Regions from separate parts of the Paraburkholderia sabiae genome, predicted to be linked through region 2. Evidence: predicted binding sites of a transcription regulator. Region 2 holds the regulator's gene; the other holds the start of a gene.
What was found. The regulator FliA, encoded in region 2, starts transcription of late flagellar genes. The targets are predictions, from matches to a motif close to CTAAAGTTTNNNNNNNNNNNGCCGNTA.
Positions count from the first base shown of each region.

Region 1: the regulator FliA is predicted to act here: its motif matches at 3,437-3,463, upstream of motA (flagellar motor stator protein MotA).

Region 1 covers NZ_CP125295.1:3,709,916-3,715,614, reverse strand. Annotated here, with positions in the region: gene QEN71_RS16770 (hybrid sensor histidine kinase/response regulator) at 1-994, shown strand, start outside; gene QEN71_RS16765 (DUF2242 domain-containing protein) at 1,171-2,025, shown strand; gene QEN71_RS16760 (Fic family protein) at 2,063-3,235, opposite strand; gene motA (flagellar motor stator protein MotA) at 3,705-4,574, shown strand; gene motB (flagellar motor protein MotB) at 4,602-5,585, shown strand.
Region 2 covers NZ_CP125295.1:6,412,284-6,426,245, reverse strand. Annotated here, with positions in the region: gene QEN71_RS28985 (protein-glutamate methylesterase/protein-glutamine glutaminase) at 1-1,075, shown strand, start outside; gene cheY (chemotaxis response regulator CheY) at 1,149-1,544, shown strand; gene cheZ (protein phosphatase CheZ) at 1,546-2,265, shown strand; gene QEN71_RS28970 (DUF2844 domain-containing protein) at 2,553-3,110, shown strand; gene QEN71_RS28965 (DUF3443 domain-containing protein) at 3,127-4,389, shown strand; gene flhB (flagellar biosynthesis protein FlhB) at 4,590-5,798, shown strand; gene flhA (flagellar biosynthesis protein FlhA) at 5,795-7,894, shown strand; gene flhF (flagellar biosynthesis protein FlhF) at 8,226-10,109, shown strand; gene QEN71_RS28945 (MinD/ParA family ATP-binding protein) at 10,102-10,971, shown strand; gene QEN71_RS28940 (RNA polymerase sigma factor FliA) at 10,994-11,728, shown strand; gene QEN71_RS28935 (flagella synthesis protein FlgN) at 12,519-12,965, opposite strand; gene flgM (flagellar biosynthesis anti-sigma factor FlgM) at 13,063-13,401, opposite strand; gene flgA (flagellar basal body P-ring formation chaperone FlgA) at 13,508-13,962, opposite strand, start outside.

The sequences.
Region 1 (5,699 bases), 2.7 Mb from region 2:
CGCGCTCGACCTGCTGCTAAAGCACGAAGCCGCGCTCGCGATTCTCGACGTCAACATGCCCGGCATGAACGGCTTCGAACTCGCGTCGCTGATGCGCGGCAGTCCGCGCACGTCGCACGTGCCCATCATCTTTCTGACGGCCACGACGGAAGACTCGTCGCGCACGTTTCGCGGTTACGAAGCGGGCGCGGTCGACTTCCTGCACAAGCCGTTCGATCCGCGCATCCTGCAATCGAAGGTCGATGTGTTCGTGCAGCTCGAACAGCACAAGCGGCAACTCGCCGATCAGCTGCTGACCACGCGCCAGCTGCTCGAAGCGAACGAAATGCTGATGGCCGTGCTCGGCCACGATCTGCGCACGCCGCTCGGCACGGTGCTCGCGTCGGCGGAATATCTGGTGCGCAATGCACCCGACGACCAGGCCGCGACCGTCGCGGGACGCATCAGAAACAGTTCGCTGCGCATGTCGCGGATGGTGCATCAGCTGCTCAATCTCGCGCGGCTGCAAGGCGGCCGCATGCAATTGCAGCCGCGCGCCAGCGAACTCGCTACGCTCTGCCGCGGCGTGATCGAAGAGTTCGCCACGCACGATCGCGCGGGCCAGATTGCGTTCACGTCGCGCGGCAATACGACGGGCAACTGGGACACGGATCTGCTGTGGCAGGCCATTTCGAATCTGATCAGCAACGCGCTGCATCACGGCGAGCACGACAGCCCGATCGCCGTCGACGTCAACGCCGAGGAATCGAACCGGCTCAAATTGACGGTCAGCAATCGCGGCGCGATTCCGCCCGCCGTGCTGCCGCATCTGTTCCAGCCGTTCGGATCGAACAATGCGGGCGAACGGTCGCGCGAAGGGCTCGGCCTCGGGCTGCACATCGTGCACAAGATCGTGCACATGCACGGCGGCAAGGTGTCGGGCAAATCGGACGATGTCACTGGCACCGTGTTCACCGTCGAACTGCCGCGCACGGCGCAAAGCTGGGTGAGTTGAAATAGTTCGTAAGAGACGGTGCAGCGGCGCGCGCGCCTTGTGCGGCATGGGCGCGTGTCCGCGCCCCGTTTTGCGCGCCGCCTTGCTGCACAACGGTGTCTGTCGATGTAATAACGGCTTGCCATCAAACCGCACTACAATGCTTGCCGTCCGATCCCGTTGTCCGCCTCTTCATCATGTTCAGCCGCTCCTCCCGTGCCGCTCTCGCGTTGACCCTGCCTGTGCTTGCCGCGCTCGGCGCGTGCTCGACGCCGCCGAAAGCCAAACTGCAGGAAGACTTCGTCAGCAGCAGCGCGAGCCCGTACACGCGCACGTTTCAGGTGACGAGCACGGAAGCCTGCGAAGGCGCGCGCCGCGCGCTGCTGAGCCAGGGCTACATGACGACGCTGGTGCGTCCCGATACCGTCGACGCCAGCAAGAATTTCCAGCCCGCCAGCGACTCGCATTTCACGGTCGAATTCCACATCGTCTGCACGGCGGGCGACGATGCGACCAATAGCAGCATCGTCTACGCGAACGCGGTGCAGAGCGGCTACGCGCTGAAGAAAAGCGATACGTCGGCAAGCGTCGGGCTTAGCGTGCTCGGCTCGCTGTCATTGCCGATTCGCCAGAACAACGACGCGATGGTGAAGGTTTCCAGCGAAACCATTCAGTCGGGCAAGTTCTACGACGGCTTCTTCAATCTGATCGGCCATTATCTGGAGAACGTGGTGCGCAGCGCGCCCGTGCCGGGCAACAGCGTCGAGACGACGCAACTGCCTGCACCTGCTCCCGCGCCGTCGCTGGTGGTCTCGCCGATGACGACGACGCCCGGCGGTAATCCCGCGCCTGTGATCATGCCAGCGCCTACGCCTGCGAAAGAACAGGCCGCTCCCGTTGCTGCGCCGACGCCGATTGCATCGGTTGCGCCTGTTTCAGGCGCAACGACTGCACACGACCAGGCTGCTGCTGCAGCCGCGGCGGCGCTGCTCGACGATGTGCCTGCCGTTGCCGCATCGCCGGCGTCGGGGGCGGCTGCTGTGTCGCAGTGATCGGCGTGCATTGAACCGTCCTCGACGCGTCAGCAAATCAGTCGTCGTGAGGCGGGCTTTCGGCGTGGTCCGTGTCGGCCGGTCCCCAACCGGAAATGTTCAGGTAGTAGCGGGTCGAGCGGCCGCCGCCGACCTTGCGCAGCAGCGCCATATCTTCGAGTTCGATGAGCTCACGCGACGCCGTCGCCCGCGACGTACCGCCAATGCTTTCGTACTTCCGGGTGCTCATGCCGCCTTCGAAGCCGTTTGGACCGGCATCGAGCAGAAGGTTGACGACCTTGCGCTGTCGCGCCGTCAGCACCTTGTCCTGATGGCTCATCCAGAACATGGCTTTCTCGAGTGACGCGTCGATCACCTGGGACGCTTCTTCGCACGACACGCGCACCTGTTCGACGAACCACAGAACCCACTCCGTCACATCCAGTCCACCGTGCTGCGCGCGCTCCATCTGCTCGTAGTAGTCGCGCCGCTTGTCCAGCAGGCGCTGCGAGGTGCGGATCAGGCGGCTGGTCTCACCGTTGTCGCGCGCCAGTACCAGGTCGATGAGCACCCGACCGACCCGGCCATTGCCGTCTTCGAATGGATGAATCGTCTCGAACCACAAATGAGCCAGCGCGGCTTTGACCAGATTGTCGTGCTCGGTTTCCGCGTTGAACCAGTCCAGGAACGCCTGCATCTCGGCCGGGACCTGCGCGGATGACGGCGCCTCGTAATGCACCCGCTCGCGTCCGACACGCCCGCTGACGATCTGCATCGGCTCCGCATGCTCGCGGTAAGCCCCGACGAGAATTTTCGTCATGCCGGAATAGCCCGTCGGAAAGAGCGCTGCCTGCCACGCAAACAGACGCTCGTGCGTGAGCGGCGCCTCGCGTTGCTGTACCGCGTCGTCCATGATGTCGAGCAGACCCTCGACGCTTCGCGGCGCGTTCGGGCCGTCATGATCCCCGACACCGAGTCGTCGCGCCACGGACGAACGCACAGCGGTGAGATCGATGCGTTCGCCTTCGATAGCCGCCGTCGCTACGGCATCCTGACTCCACGCCTCGGCGGCGAGTTCGAGGCGTTGCTCGAAGCCGAGCCCTGCCAGCTTGCCTTCCACGATCCCGTGAGCGCGATGCGCACGGGCCAGTTCGCCGCCGACGCGAACCGCGTCGTAGTGCATGCCGGGCCATGAAGGCGCTTTCCAGATGAGCGATGTGGTAGGCGGCATGGTGTTGAAGGCGCGTTGAGGCGTTTGTGGGATCATTCGACTCATACGATGAGTCGAATGACAGTGTATCCGACTCTGAGTCGAATGCGCACCTAATCGCCTCAAACCATGAGTCGATTGGACGAACAATCGCCTCACCGCACGACCTACCCGACGTTCGGTCGACGTAGAAACAACCGACACATTCATTTTCCCCAAACGCTAAAGATTTCAGTGATTTTGCCGATCGCGAGCGATTATCTGGTTTAAATCGATACCGGTAAAAACATCGCGGGTAAAAATGTCCGAATCATCGATCGAAATCGAATCGATAAAAATATTTTCCTGATTGGGCTTTGCCCGCACTTCAGCGCAGCGTCTCTCCAGCCGTTACCACCTTCACGGAATTAACAAAACGGTACGCAATTCGTGCAGTAAAACCTGCCGATTCATCCGCGTGCCGTAAGTGCTCAAAATTGGAGAGAAGTCCATGTTTGTCGCTATTGGTTGGCTGCTGGTTATCGGCTCGGTGATCGGGAGCTTTATTGGCGTTGGCGGCCATTTGCCCGCGCTGGTGCAGCCGTTCGAACTGCTGTGCATTTTCGGCGCGGCAATCGGCGCGTTCGTCGTCAGTAATCCCGTTTCGGTGCTGAAGAAAACCATCAAGGCTTTGCCCGCATGTTTCAAAGGCGGCGCGTATTCGAAAGAGATTTATCTGGAACTGATTGCGCTGCTTTATGAGCTGCTTCAAAAAGCGCGTAAGGAAGGCATGATGGCGCTCGAAGCCGACGTGAATGCGCCGGAAGAAAGCGCGCTGTTCCAGAAGTATTCGCACGTTCTGAAAGATCATCATCTGCTCGATTTCATCGTCGATTATCTGCGGATGATGTCGACGGGCAATGTCAACGTGCTCGAAATGCAGGATCTGATGGACGAAGAGCTGGAAACGCATCATGCCGAGTCGTCGGTGCCCGCGAACGCGATCCAGAAGATGGCTGACGGCCTGCCCGCATTCGGCATCGTCGCGGCCGTGATGGGCGTCGTGCACACGATGGGCTCCGTCGGCGCGCCGCCTGCCGTGCTCGGCGAGATGATCGCGGGCGCGCTGGTCGGCACGTTCCTCGGCATTCTGCTCGCGTACGGCTTCATCGGCCCGGTCGCCGATCTGCTCAATGCAAAGGGCCGCGCGGAAGCCAAGCCGTATCAGTGCGTGAAGGCTGTGCTGCTCGCGTCGCTGTCCGGCTACGCGCCGCCCGTCGCCGTCGAATTCGGCCGCAAGGTGCTGTTCACGGCAGACCGTCCGAGCTTCCAGGAGCTCGACGACGCCGTGCGCGCCACCAAGATGCCGAAGTCGGCCTGACGTTAGCGAGCCAGGAAGGAGAACGGCATGGCCGAAAGACGACCCCGTGGCGAAGAGGCGAGCGAGAAAGCCGCGCCCGTGATAGTTCGTCGCTCGAAGAAAGGCGACGGACACGGCGGGCACCACGGCGGCGCATGGAAGATCGCCTACGCGGACTTCGTGACCGCGATGATGGCCTTCTTCCTGCTGATGTGGCTGCTCGGCTCGACGTCGAAGTACGACAAGCAGGGCATCGAGGATTACTTCAACACGCCGCTGTCGAGTCTGCTCGGCGGCAACGAAGGCACGGCGGCTGCGCGTCCGAACGTGATCCAGGGCGGCGGCCGCGACATCTCCGACACGCGCCCCGGCGACGGCAAGAAGTCGCAGCAGGAACCCGCACGGCCGACGCTCACGCAGGCGACGATGGCGCCCAACGATACCGCGGGTCTCGAGCAGCTGAAAGCGAAGCTGTCGGCGCTGATCGAAGAGACGCCTGCGCTGAAGGCGTTCAAGGATCAGATCCGCATCTCGATCACGAACGAAGGCCTGCGCATCGAGATCGTCGATTCGCTGAAGCGTCCGATGTTCGCCACGGGCAGCGCGAAGCTGCAAACCTACGCGGTGTCGATTCTCACGCAGATCGGCGCGGCGCTGAACGATGTCGACAACCGCATTTCAATTGCGGGCCACACGGACGCCGTCACCTACGCGAACGGTCCGGCGGGCTATTCGAACTGGGAGCTGTCGTCGGAACGCGCGAACGCGGCGCGGCGCGCGCTGGTCGCGGGCGGCATGCGCGAAGACAAGCTATTGCAGGTGCGCGGTCTCGCGGACGTGCTGCCGCTCAACGCAAACGTCGCCGACGAACCGACTAACCGCCGCATCAGCGTGCTCGTGCTGAACAAGGCCGCCGAGCAGGCGTTCTTCCGCGACGGCGGACGCACGTCGATCGACGAAGCGCTGCCCGCCAGCGACGCGATCCCCGGCATGGTGTCGAAAATGAAGGTAAGCACGCGCAGCGCGTATTGATGCGTTGTAGTGTGTTCGGCCGCATGCTTCGAAAGGGCATGCGGCCTTTTTTTGTTCTGAGCAAACGCGCTATATGTGCCGCGACTCGCCGCCGCGAACTCACGCCGCACTTCG
Region 2 (13,962 bases):
CGACGATTCGGCGTTGATTCGCAGCTTGATGACGGAAATCATCAACAGTCAGCCCGACATGACGGTCGTCGCCACCGCGCCGGATCCGCTCGTCGCGCGTGACCTCATCAAGCAGCACAACCCGGACGTGCTGACGCTCGACGTCGAAATGCCGCGCATGGACGGCCTCGACTTCCTCGAAAAGCTGATGCGTCTGCGTCCGATGCCCGTCGTGATGGTGTCGTCGCTGACCGAGCGCGGCTCGGAAATCACGCTGCGCGCGCTCGAACTCGGCGCCGTCGATTTCGTCACGAAGCCGAAGGTCGGCATTCGCGACGGCATGCTCGACTATTCGGAAAAGCTCGCCGACAAGATCCGCGCAGCAGCCCGCGCACGCGTGCGTCAGGCGGCGCCCGTGCAGCACGCGGCGGCGTCCGCGGCCGCTGGCGCGGCGGCTCACGCGCCGTCGCACGCACCGCTCTTCAACAACCCGCTCGTGTCGACGGAAAAGCTGATCATCGTCGGCGCGTCGACGGGCGGCACGGAAGCGATCCGTGAAGTGCTCGTGCCGCTGCCGCCCGATGCGCCCGCTGTGCTCATCGCGCAACACATGCCGCCCGGATTCACAAAATCTTTTGCACAACGCCTTAATGGTTTGTGCCGGATTACCGTTAAAGAGGCAGAGCACGGCGAACGCGTGTTGCCGGGTCATGCGTATATCGCGCCCGGCCATGCACACCTCTTGCTCGCCCGTAGCGGTGCCAACTATATTGCGCATCTGTCAGACGACCCGCCCGTCAACCGGCATCGTCCGTCTGTCGATGTGTTGTTCCGCTCGGCGGCGCAGCATGCAGGGAAGAACGCTGTCGGCGTGATTCTCACGGGCATGGGGCGCGATGGCGCCGCGGGCTTGCTGGAAATGAGGAAAGCGGGCGCATACACGCTCGCGCAGGACGAAGCGAGCTGCATTGTTTTCGGCATGCCGCGCGAGGCCATCGCGATGGGCGCCGCGGACGAAATCGCGTCGCTGTCGGAAATGAGCCGCCGCGTGATGACGCGCCTGGCTTCAATGGGCGATCGCGTTCAGCGCGTATGATGCGGGCCTCGGCGCAATTCTGAGATAAGCCGAAGACCACCGCACATCTGGATTGGGGAAAAAGGAACAGGAAATGGATAAGGGAATGAAGATTCTGGTTGTGGACGATTTTCCGACGATGCGCCGGATCGTTCGCAATCTGCTGAAGGAACTGGGCTACTCGAACGTCGACGAAGCGGAAGACGGCGCAGCCGGCCTCGCGCGTCTGCGCAGCGGCGCGTACGAGTTCGTGATTTCGGACTGGAACATGCCGAACCTCGACGGTCTCGCGATGCTGAAGGAAATCCGCGCGGACGCGACGCTCTCGCATCTGCCCGTGCTGATGGTCACGGCGGAATCGAAGAAGGAAAACATCATTGCGGCGGCTCAGGCTGGCGCAAGCGGCTATGTGGTGAAGCCGTTCACGGCTGCGACGCTCGACGAGAAGCTCAACAAGATTCTCGAGAAGATGGCAAAAACGGGGAGCTGATGTGAACCCACCGATCAACGAGCAAGGCGCCCGGGAAGACGGCACCGACCTCGCGACCGACCGCATCCTCGCCCGCATCGGACAGCTGACGCGCACGCTGCGCGATTCGATGCGCGAGCTGGGCATCGACAAGCATGTCGAGCGCGCGGCGGAAGCGGTGCCGGATGCACGCGACCGTCTGAAGTACATCGCGACGATGACCGAGCAGGCCGCCGAGCGCGTGCTGACGGCGATCGAGGTCGCGAAGCCGATGCAGGAGCAACTGCAGCAGGACGCAGCGGAACTCGACGCGCGCTGGGAGCAGTGGTACGCGGCGCCCATCGAGCGTGAGGAAGTGCGCGCGCTGATGAACGACACGCGCACCTTCCTGCGCGGCGTGCCGGAGCTGACGACGGCGACCAACGCGCAGATGCTCGAGATCATGATGGCGCAGGACTTTCAGGATCTGACGGGCCAGGTCATCAAGAAGATCACGGACGTCGTGTATCTGATCGAGCAACAACTGCTCGGCGTGCTGATCGACAACATCGCGGCCGAGCGGCGCGAGCAGTTCGCGGCAACGGCCCAGCAGCTCGCGGCGGAAGCCCAGCAAGAGCCGCTGTCGCCGACGGGCAGCCCGCAGAGTCTGCTGAACGGTCCGCAGATCAATCCGGAAGGCAAGACGGACGTGGTGCAGGATCAGGGTCAGGTGGACGATCTGCTCGCAAGCCTCGGTTTCTGAGGCAGCGCGCCTCGCTTTCCCTCTGACGCTTCGCGCGTCATTCCGCCTGGACCCGGTGCCCGCCGATGCAAGCTGCATCGGCGGGTGCTCCGTCGCACAATTAGTAACGGATCGCTGTCATCATCCACTGGCATACTACGGCCAGGGGAGGACGGTTCGCGGCCCGACACAAGGCGTCGCCTTGCACGCGCAGATGTCGTGCGCTGCGCCGTTTGCTCCTGAAATCAACAAGTCGGGCCCGCGGATTGCGGGTACTGTCCGCTGTCGATTGGGGGAGGTGTCAAACCATGTCGATCCGCTTCAGGCGTGCTGTCGTTGCTTCAGCGCTTGCATTCTCCAGTTCTCTGCTCGTTCCGCTGACTGCCAGTGCGGCGTTGGGCGGCAACCCGATGACGCCGCCCACCGGGGCGAGCGCCACCACACGCACCGTGTCCCCGCCGACGTCGAATGGCCTCGCAGTGATGCGCAGCGCATCCTCGGCCGGTTCCGGCACGACCGCTTCTTCCGCAACGTCTACCACTTCGGCCTCGTACTCCGTCAACGAAACGACGCTCGGAAACGGCACGGTGATCCGCGAATACGTGTCGTCGGCGGGCAGCGTGTTCGGTCTTGCGTGGAGCGGACCGCAGATGCCCGATCTGTCCGATCTGCTCGGCAGCTATTTCCCGCAATACGTCGCGGGCGTGACGAAAGCGCGCCAGTTGCGCGGTGGCGGCCACGGGCCGGGCGTCGTACAGGACAGCGGGCTCGTCGTGCATTCGGCCGGCCATATGGGCGCATTCTCCGGCCAGGCGTATCTGCCGCAGGCATTGCCGGCTGGCGTCAGCGCCACCGACATCAAATGACGACGGGAGACCCATTATGCGATTTGCGTTGAAGCTCGAAGCAGGCGTGCGCGTCGTCAAGGGCGTGCTGGCCGTGTCCGTCGTCGCGATGACGGCGTTCGTCGCGGCCTGCGGCGGAGGCGGGGGCTCGTCGTCGTCGAACAACAACAGTAACAGCGGGCCGAACCAGCAGCCGATTGCCGCGAACGCGGCGAACACGCTGGCCGTGACGGTCGGACGCGGCGTGAAGGGCGTGATCAACATACCGACGGTCAGCGTGATCGTGTGCGCACCGAACACGACGAACTGCACGACCATCGACAACGTGCTGCTCGACACGGGTTCGTATGGTCTGCGCATCGTCAACAGCAGCGCGGTGGCGGCGCTCAATCTTCCCGTCCAGACGGCGACGGCGGGCGGCCAGCTGGCCGAATGCACGCATTTCGCAGACGGCTTCACGTGGGGCACGACGCGCACGGCGACCGTGAAACTCAGCGGCGAAACGGCGAGCAATATCCCGATTCAGGTGATCGGCGATCTGGCCGATTCGACGGTTCCGTCGAGCGGCTGCGTCAACGGCAGCAACGAGAGCACGGCCGATGCGCTCGGCGCGAACGGCATCCTCGGGCTTGGCGTGGCGCCCGTCGATTGTGGCGACGCATGCGCGGTGCAGGCGAACGTTGCGCAGTTCAGCAACTACTACGCATGCCCGAACGGCGCGAACTGCACGCGCACGCTGGCGGAAACCACGAAACAGGTTGCTAACCCGATTCCGAAATTCGCCGTCGACAACAACGGCGTGATCGTGCAGATGGCGCCCATTTCGTCGAGCGGCGCGGCGTCGGCGACGGGGACGGTGGTGTTCGGCATCGGCACGCAGTCGAACAACGGCAATGCGGCGGGCGCGACCTATACGACCGATGCATCCGGCGATTTTCCGTCGCGTGGCCAGTCCAACACCGTGTTCCTCGATTCGGGGTCGAACGGCTACTTCTTCCAGGACAGTTCGATACCGATGTGCACGGGCAACCTCTCCGACTTCTACTGCCCGAGTTCGACTCTGCAGCGCACGGTGAACCTCACGGGCGCGAACGGCGTGACAGGCACGGCGACGATCAACATCGCGAACGCCCAGTCGCTGCTCAGCAACGCGAACAACTATGCGTTCAACGACCTCGGCGGCCAGGTCATGTCGCTGACGGGGACCGATCTCGGCCTGCCGTTCTTCTTCGGCCGATACGTCTACTACGGGATGGACAAGCGCGCATCGGGCGGCGCGGCGCCGTTCGTCGCGTTCTGATCCGGCGAGGCGGCCCGTTTCAAAGCGGGCCGCCGCCTCGTTCCGCTCCGCCCGCCAGGCAGCCGACGCGCGATTACACCGCCCGATCGGTTGAAATACCCCGGTTTCCCCGCCCTTATCCGTCAATCGCCCCTCGACGTCTGCAGGAATAATCGCTCTCACTGAAAAAGGGCATGTCGCCCGATCAGATGGAGAGCACGTTGGCAGAGGATAGCGACCTCGAAAAAACCGAATCAGCCACCCCCCGGCGCCTCGAAAAGGCGCGCGAGGAGGGGCAGGTTGCGCGTTCGCGCGAGCTGGCGACGTTCGCCCTCGTCGCGGCGGGCTTTCTCGGCGCGTGGGGCTTGTCGGGTTTGATCGGCGAGCACGCGCAGTCGATGCTGCGCACCGCCTTCACCTTCAATCACGACACGGTATTCGATCCCAAGCGCGCCTTCATCAGCGCCGGCTCCAACGCGCGCGAGGCCGCATACATGCTGCTGCCGCTGCTCGCGATGCTCGGCCTCGCCGCGCTGCTCGCGCCGATGGCGATGGGCGGCTGGCTGCTGTCGACCAAATCGCTGTCGCCGAATCTCGAGCGCCTGAACCCGATCTCGGGTCTCGGCCGCATCTTTTCGATCAACGGCTGGATCCAGCTCGGCATGTCGATGGCGAAGATCATCGTGGTCGGGCTGATCGGCGGGCTGTCGATCTGGCATCGCCGAGAGGACATCCTCGCGCTCGCCACGCAGCCGCCGCACGTCGCGCTCGCGAACGCGGGCCATCTGATCGCCGTGTGCTGCGCGATGACGGTCGCGGGCATGTTCCTGCTCGCGGCGATGGACGTGCCGTACCAGCTGTGGCACTTCCACAAGAAGCTGCGCATGACCAAGGAAGAAGTGAAGCGCGAGCATCGCGAAAGCGAAGGCGATCCGCACGTGAAGGCGCGCCTGCGCTCGCAGCAGCGCTCGATGGCGCGTCGCCGGATGATGGCGAACGTGCCGAAGGCCGACGTCGTCGTGACCAACCCGACGCACTTCGCGGTCGCGCTGCAGTACTCGGACGGCGAGATGGGCGCGCCGAAGGTGGTCGCAAAGGGCGTGAACCTCGTGGCCGCGCGCATCCGCGAACTGGCCGTCGAGAACAACGTGCCGCTGCTCGAAGCGCCGCCGCTCGCGCGTGCGCTGTATCACAACGTCGAATTGAATCGCGAGATTCCGGGCGCGCTGTACGGCGCCGTCGCGGAAGTGCTCGCGTGGGTTTATCAACTGCGCCGCTTCAAGGAAGACGGTGGCGTTGCGCCTGTCGCTCCGACGGAACTCGACGTTCCGGCGGAACTGGACAAGGGCGGCGTGTCGGATGACGACGCCGACCAGGAAGCCGCCGATGCACTCGGTGGCGACAATCAAAGTAATGGAGTATCAGCATGAACGCCCGCGCAGGTTTCCTTTCACGACGGCCGGAGGCGCTGAACGGCACCAACCTCCGGGCACTGGCGGGCCCGCTTCTGATCTGCATGATCCTCGGCATGATGATTCTGCCGTTGCCGGCGTTCCTGCTCGATCTGCTGTTCACGTTCAATATCGCGCTGTCCGTGATGGTGCTGCTCGTCAGCATGTACACGATGAAGCCGCTCGACTTCGCGGCCTTCCCGAGCGTGCTGCTGTTCTCGACGCTCCTGCGGCTGTCGCTGAACGTCGCGTCGACCCGTATCGTGCTGCTCGAAGGCCACACGGGCCCGGGCGCGGCGGGCGCGGTGATCGAGGCGTTCGGCCACTTCCTCGTGGGCGGCAACTTCGCGGTCGGTATCGTCGTGTTCGTGATCCTGATGGTGATCAACTTCATGGTGATCACGAAGGGCGCGGGGCGTATCGCCGAAGTGTCCGCGCGCTTCACGCTGGACGCGATGCCCGGCAAGCAGATGTCGATCGACGCCGACCTCAACGCCGGCATGATCAACGAAGATCAGGCTCGCAAGCGCCGGATGGAAGTCTCGCAGGAAGCCGAGTTCTACGGCTCGATGGACGGTGCGAGCAAGTTCGTGCGCGGCGACGCGATCGCCGGTCTGCTGATCATGGTGATCAACATCATCGGTGGGTTGATTGTCGGTGTCGTGCAGCACGGCATGGATTTCGCCGACGCGGGCAAGACCTACACGCTGCTGACCATCGGTGACGGCCTCGTCGCACAGATTCCGTCGCTCGTGATTTCGACGGCAGCGGGTGTGATCGTGTCGCGCGTCGCGACTGACGAAGACATCGGCACGCAGCTGACGGGTCAGCTCTTCACGAATCCGCGCGTGCTGATGATCACGGGCTCGATTCTCGTGCTGATGGGCCTGATTCCGGGCATGCCGCACTTCGCGTTTCTGCTGCTCGGCGGCGGCGCGATCCAGCTTGCCCGCACGATGAAAAAGCGCGCAGCGCAGAGCAAGACGTCGACGGCGCTCGCCGAAGTCGCACCGCAGGCGCTCACACCGTCGGAAGCGACGGAAGCCAGCTGGGACGACGTGACGATGATCGACGCGCTCGGCCTCGAAGTCGGCTATCGCCTGATCCCGCTCGTCGACAAGAACTCGGACGGCGAACTGCTGAAGCGCATCAAGAACATCCGCAAGAAGTTCGCGCAGGAAATCGGCTTTCTGCCGCCCGTCATTCATATCCGCGACAACCTCGAATTGCGGCCGAACGGTTACCGGATCGCGCTCAAGGGCGTCGAAGTGGGTGTCGGCGAGGCGTATCCGGGCCAGTGGCTCGCGATCAACCCCGGCCAGGTCACGGCCGCGCTGCCAGGCACGCCGACCACGGATCCCGCGTTCGGGCTGCCTGCGATCTGGATCGACACGAATCTGCGCGAACAGGCGCAGGTGTACGGCTACACGGTGGTCGATTCGAGCACGGTCGTCGCGACGCATTTGAACCACCTCGTCGTCACGCACGCTGCGGAACTGCTCGGTCGCCAGGAAGTGCAGGCGCTGATCGAGCGCATGCAGAAGGACGCCGCGCCGCTCGTCGACGATGTCGTGCCGAAGATGCTGCCCGTCGCGACGCTGCAGAAGGTGCTGCAGAACCTGCTCGAGGAAGGCGTGCCCATCCGCGACATGCGCACGATCCTCGAAGCGCTGTCGGAACATGGCGGCAAGATCACCGATCCGCACGATCTGACGGCCGCCGTGCGCCTCGCGCTCGGCCGCGCGATCACGCAGCAGTGGTTCCCCGGCAACGGCGACATTCAGGTGATGGGTCTCGACTCGAATCTGGAGCGGCTCTTGACCCAGGCGCTCGCGACGGGCGTCAATCCCGGACTCGAGCCGGGCCTCGCGAACACGCTGCTGATGGAGACGCAGAAGGCGATGACGCGCCAGCAGAACCTCGGCCTCACGCCGGTGATGCTCGTCCAGCATTCGCTGCGTGCGATGCTCGCGCGCTTCCTGCGGCGCAGCCTGCCGCAACTCAAGGTGCTGTCGTATGCGGAAGTGCCTGATACGCGGCACGTGCGCGTGGTGAACGTGATCGGCGCGCACTAATCGGCGCGCACTGAGCGCCGCGCGACTCTCTCGCGCGGTTTCATCCGCGTCTGGTTTCCCGAAGGCCGGTCCGCATCTCGCGGCCGGCCTTTTTCACTGGAGCGCGCACGGGGCCTTGATACACAAGGCTGCGCGCGTTGTGCGGCGCGGCGCGGCGTTGCCCGCCGGTCAAAATTCCCGAGGTTTCGGGCCGTTGCATGTGCACCGAATGCCTGAATTGCCAGCGTTTCACCGTCTTTATTGCCCGATGGTGGTTGGACGTCTTTCGCAATAATTCATCTCATCGGGAAACGGTATGTCGCCGGTCCGCGTAGCTCATCGGAGAATCAGCTTGAACATTCGCAAATTTGTCGGTGCAACGAGTCGTGACGCACTGCGTCTCGTCCGTGAGGCATTGGGCTCCGATGCAGTCGTGTTGTCGAATCGCACCAACGAAGACGGCACCGTCGAAATCGTCGCCGTGGCCGACAGCGATCTGAGCGCAATTACGCCGCGCAGCCAGGAAGGCGCCGCAGCAGGCGCTAACGCAGCAGCCAGCGTCGGCATGAACGCAGCAGCAGGCGGCGCACGTGCGCTGATGGCGCCCACCGCATCGTCCGCGCCGTCGATGTCGGTCAATCCGTATGCGAGCGGAATGCCTGACGTGTTCTCGTCGGTGTTCGGCGCGAGCCCGGAAGCAGGCACGGAGCGCATGGCCGCCGCGAGCGAAGAGAAGGCCGAGCCGCAAGCGGCCGCCGCCGCGAGCGCAGCAGCCGAAGCGCCCGCCGCACGCGCAACGGATGACGTGCGCGTTGAACTGCGCGCAGAAGCACGCAGCGAACTCCCCGCAGCGCCTGCCGCCGCCGCGAAGTCGGCCGCGCCCGCGATGCCCGAAGCACCCGTGCGCCAGCGCACGATGGCTGAAACGAATCCGTGGCTGATCGATCACGCGCGCCGCATCGCGGCCAAGGACGTGGTTCCGGCAGCCAATCCGACGATGACGCCCGCCGCTGCAGTTGCGCGTGGTCTGGGCGCACCCGTCGACGCCAGCAGGGAAGACGCGAAGCCCGACTGGGCGCGCGAAGCCGCGCAGGTCGCCGCACGCCGCGCCGCGCAGAAGAACAACATCGTGCCGACCGTGGCGGAAGGCGCGAGCGACATCAACACCCGCGACGGCCGCAAGAGCGGCGCCGCCGACATCACGCCGAAGGTCGCCGCCGCGCTGACGGATTCGATCCAGTCGCGCATCGAGCAGATGGTCAACGAGACCGTGATGCAGGAACTCGGCGCGATGCGCGGCATGATGGAAGAACAGTTCGCCGGCCTGCTGTGGGCCGACCGCCAGCGCCGCAGCCCGACGCACGCCACGCTGACCAAGCATCTGTTCGCAGCCGGTTTCTCGGCGCAACTGGTGAAGATGGTGATCGACAACCTGCCGGAAGTCGAAGGCATGGAAGACGGCATGGAGTGGGTGAAGACGGTGCTCGAATCGAACGTGCCCGTGATGGAAAACGAAGACGCGCTGATGGAGCGCGGCGGCGTGTTTGCGCTGATGGGCCCGACGGGCGTTGGCAAGACCACGACCACGGCCAAGCTCGCGGCGCGCTGCGTGATGCGCTTCGGCGCCAGCAAGGTCGCGCTGCTCACCACCGACAGCTACCGGATCGGCGGTCATGAGCAGCTGCGCATCTTCGGCAAGATTCTCGGCGTGTCGGTACATGCCGTAAAGGACAGCGCCGACCTGACGCTCGCGCTCTCCGAACTGCGCAACAAACACATCGTGCTGATCGACACGATCGGCATGAGCCAGCGCGATCGCCTCGTGTCCGACCAGATCTCGATGCTGTGTCGCGCCGGTCAGCCCGTGCAGCGCCTGCTGCTGCTGAACGCGACGAGCCACGGCGACACGCTGAACGAAGTCGTGCAGGCGTATCAGAACGCGCCGGACCAGCAGCCGCTCGCCGGCTGCATCCTGACCAAGCTCGACGAAGCGACCAATCTGGGCAGCGTGCTCGACACGGTGATCCGCTACAAGCTGCCCGTGCATTACGTATCGACGGGACAGAAGGTGCCGGAGAACCTGTACGTCGCCACGAAGAAATTTTTGATCAAGAGCGCCTTCTGCATTCCGCGCGACAACTCGCCGTTCGTCCCGCAGGACGAGGACGTGCCGGCGCTGCTGTCGGCCCTGTCGGCCCGTTCGACCGCCGATCTGCACGAGGTTCGCTTTGGATAAGTTCGTGCTGGATCAGGCTGAAGGACTGAGGCGCCTGCTGGCGCGCTCCGGCTCGCGGATCGTGGCCGTCGCTGGCGGCTCGCATGGCGTGGGCGTGACGACGACGGTGGTGAATCTCGCCGCCGCGCTCGCGGAGCAGGGCAAGGACGTACTCGTGATCGACGAGTCGCTCGGCGAGCGCTCGGTGAGCGCGATGCTGGGCGGCGTGCGCGGCGCAGGCAATTTCGCCGCGGTGATGCGCGGCGAGATGACGCTCGATCAGGCGGCTGGCCGTCACGCGCTGGGCTTCGCGGTGCTCGCAGCATCGCGCGGCAATCGCGAAAGCTGCACGCCGGAACAGATGGGCGTGGTGCTGAGCGGGCCGGCCGATGTCGTGCTGATCGACGCGCAGGTGGATCGCGAAGGCTCGCTGTCCGCGCTGGCGATGCAGTCCCACGACGTGATGGTCGTGACGCGCGTCGCGGCGCAGGCGATCACCGATGCGTATGCGTGCATGAAGCGTTTGCACTTCGCGCATGCGATTGCGCAGTTTCGTGTGCTCGTGAACCACGTGCAGAGCGTGGCCGATGCGCACACCGCTTTTGAAAATCTGGCGGGCGTGGCGGGGCGTTATCTCGCTGTGTCGCTGGAAGATGCCGGCTGCGTTGCAGCCGATCCTTTGATGGCGCGAGCCACGGATTTGTCGCGTTGTGTCGTCGATGCTTTCCCATCGGCACCTGCTGCGCGCGATTTCCGTCATATCGCAGCCGAACTGCAGTACTGGCCGATGCGGCCAGCGATTTCGTCACGGACGCATGGCGTGCCGCGGACGACCGTAACTACGGCGCAATTCGCCGATCAACCGTCTGCGCAGCACGCCTGAGGGCAAGGATAAGGGGAGCACGATGTACAACGCTCAAGGAAAAATTTCGCAAGCCGACGTTTTGACGAAATACGCACCGCTGGTGCGCCGTCTCGGTTTGCAGCTCGTCGCCAAGATGCCGGCGAGCGTCGATCTCGACGATCTGATTCAGGCCGGCATGATTGGCCTGCTCGACGCGGCGAGCCGTTACAAGGAAGACCAGGGCGCGCAGTTCGAGACGTACGCGAGCCAGCGGATTCGCGGCGCGATGCTCGACGAGCTGCGCAGCAACGACTGGCTGCCGCGTAGCTTGCGCCGCACGTCGCGCGAGGTCGAAAGCGCCGTGCATCAGGTCGAGCAGTCGCTGGGCCGTTCGGCGAGCGAGACGGAGATTGCCGAGCATCTGAAGATGCCGCTCGACGAGTATCAGTCGATGCTGCAGGATCTGCACGGCAGCCAGCTGATTTACTACGAAGACTTCGATCGTTCGGCGGATGACGAGCCGTTCCTCGACCGTTATTGCGTCGATCATTCGGATCCGCTGTCGGCGTTGCTGGATGAGTCGCTGCGCGGTGCGCTGGTCGAGGCGATCGACCGGTTGCCCGAGCGGGAGAAGCTCCTCATGTCGCTTTACTATGAGCGCGGGTTGAATCTGCGTGAGATTGGAGCTGTGATGGAAGTGAGCGAGTCTCGCGTTTGTCAGTTGCATTCGCAGGCTGTTGCTCGGTTGAGGACTCGCTTGCGCGAGCAGGCCTGGGCTTCGGCTGAGACTAGCTAAGGTTTTTTCTTTGCCCGGCGGGCGGCTTTCTCGGGTCGTTCGCTGTTGCTTCTTTTCTTCGAAAGAGCTGATCTTTTTTTAGGTCGGCTCTTTTTGTTTTTGTGCCTTTGCCTTTGCCTTTGCCTTTGCTTTTGCTTTCGCTTTCGCCTTCGCTGGCATCCGCTCTATCGTTTTGGTTTATTAGCGTTGCCCCTGTGCGGGGCGGCAGTTACTTTCTTTGCCGCCGCAAAGAAAGTAACCAAAGAAAGCGGCTTCACACCTCCGGTGCCTGCCAGGTTCGCGCTGGGCCATGCCGCAGTTGAGCTGTCGCGCAGCGACGCCAACACTCCGTAGAAAGCCCGCAGTCGGGCGCGCGCGGCAGGAAAGATGACATCCACTTGGAGCACATTCGGTCGGCTTGTTTTTGTCCGTCTGCCGTCGGTCCAATGGCGGCGGTATGTGCTCCAGACTGTGTGTGGGTTTTCGCGCCGTGCGCGGTTGACTGCGGGCTTTCTACGGGGTGTTGGCGTCGCTACGCAATAGCTCAACCGCGGCACGCGGCAGCGTTATCCTGGCAGGCACTGGAGGTTCAAAGCGGCTTTCTTTTGCCTACTTTTCTTTGCCGCTGCAAAGAAAAGTAGGTGCCGCCCCGCACAGGGGCAACGCTAGCAAACCGATACGTCAACGCGGATGCCAGCAAAAGCAAAGGCAAAAACCAAAAACCGAAAACCCAAAAAACAAAACCGGCACCAAAAGGCACCGGTCCGGTAGAGAACAGAAGGGGATCCAAAGGGGCGAAGCCCCTTAAAAATCAAACCCCAAAAGCAGGAACCCGCCCATCGGGCCCATAAAGCGCACCACGCTCCGGCCCAACGGCCACATTAAGAGCAGCAAGCGCCCGCCGGTTGTACTCCATCCGAGTACGAATCAGCGCACCGTTCGTGGTATTGAACCGCTTGGCGCGCTCAACAGCCTTCTGCAACAAGGACCACTGCGTCGCAAGACGCGAATCGTTGGCGACGGCCAGTTCCATGCCCTTCCATCCGGCAGGATAGCCAAGCTGCGCCAGCTGCGTGTCGCGCACCTTTTCAAGCGTGGAGAGTTTGTCCACCAGCTCCATCTTCTTTTCGACGATGGGCGGCAGCGTGTCGATGGGGTGCACCGTGGTCAGTGCTCGCTCCTCGGCTGCGAGGACGGAGGCAAACAGCTCCACAGCGGAATATTCGTCGATGACGGTGGCAAGCAGGGCGTCTTTCATCACAAAGCAACTCGCTAGGCACCGGATTGCGTCGACCGCAAACCGGATTTGTCACAAATACCGCCCGGCACCCTGCGCACCGCTCATCGGTGCGTCATCAGTTGCCGGACTGGCTCTTCTTTTGCAGCAGGTCGCGCGCCGTTGCCAGCACGCCATCGGCGATCTTGCCGGAGTCGATCGTCAACGTACCGTCCTTGATCGCCTGCTTGATCGACTCGACATGCGCCGTATCGATATCCGACGAACCGGCGCTAGCGAGGCTGTGCAACTGCGACGACAGCCCCGACAGATTGACATTCGCGGCGCCCGACGTGCTCGCGCCCGTCGACGTTGCCGTGCCTGCGCCGCCCGTCGTGGCGGCGTCACTTTGCTGCGGGCGCTGCAGCCCGTCTTTCAACGTCTGCAGGCCGGAATGGTTAGTGGAATCAACTTTCACGATTGGCTTCCTGTGCGATTTGAATGTAATAACGGCATTCACCCATCGAACTTTAGCTCAACCGATCCGACACGTTTTTCAACTTGTAACGGCTGGAAACTCCGCGTCAGAGCTGGATTTCGACCGTCCCGGCGTCCTTCACGATGCCCTGGATGATCTGTCCGTTCGCCGTCTTCACCCGCACCGGCTGACCCGGCGCCGCGTTGTTCATCGCGCTGCCTTCCGCCGAAATCGCGAAGCCCGGACCCAGCGCAACCACTTTCACGCTCTGGCCGATCGATACGGCCTCGGCGCTCTTCAACATGTCGCGGCGCAGCGGCAAGCCCGCCGACACGCGCATCAACGCGACCGAGCCGACCGCCTGCGCCGGATCGGTGATCACGGCTTGCGGCAGCAGCGTCAGATCGCCGTCGCGCGCGATGAGATCGGCGGCGGACAGCAGCTCGCCCGGCGCAATCGCGCGCGCGGCGAGGAAATATGTCGCGTGAATCGAAACCTTGGCCTGCAGATACAGCGTCCACGGACGCTCGCCCGCGCAGCGCACGCCGACCGTCGTGCGGC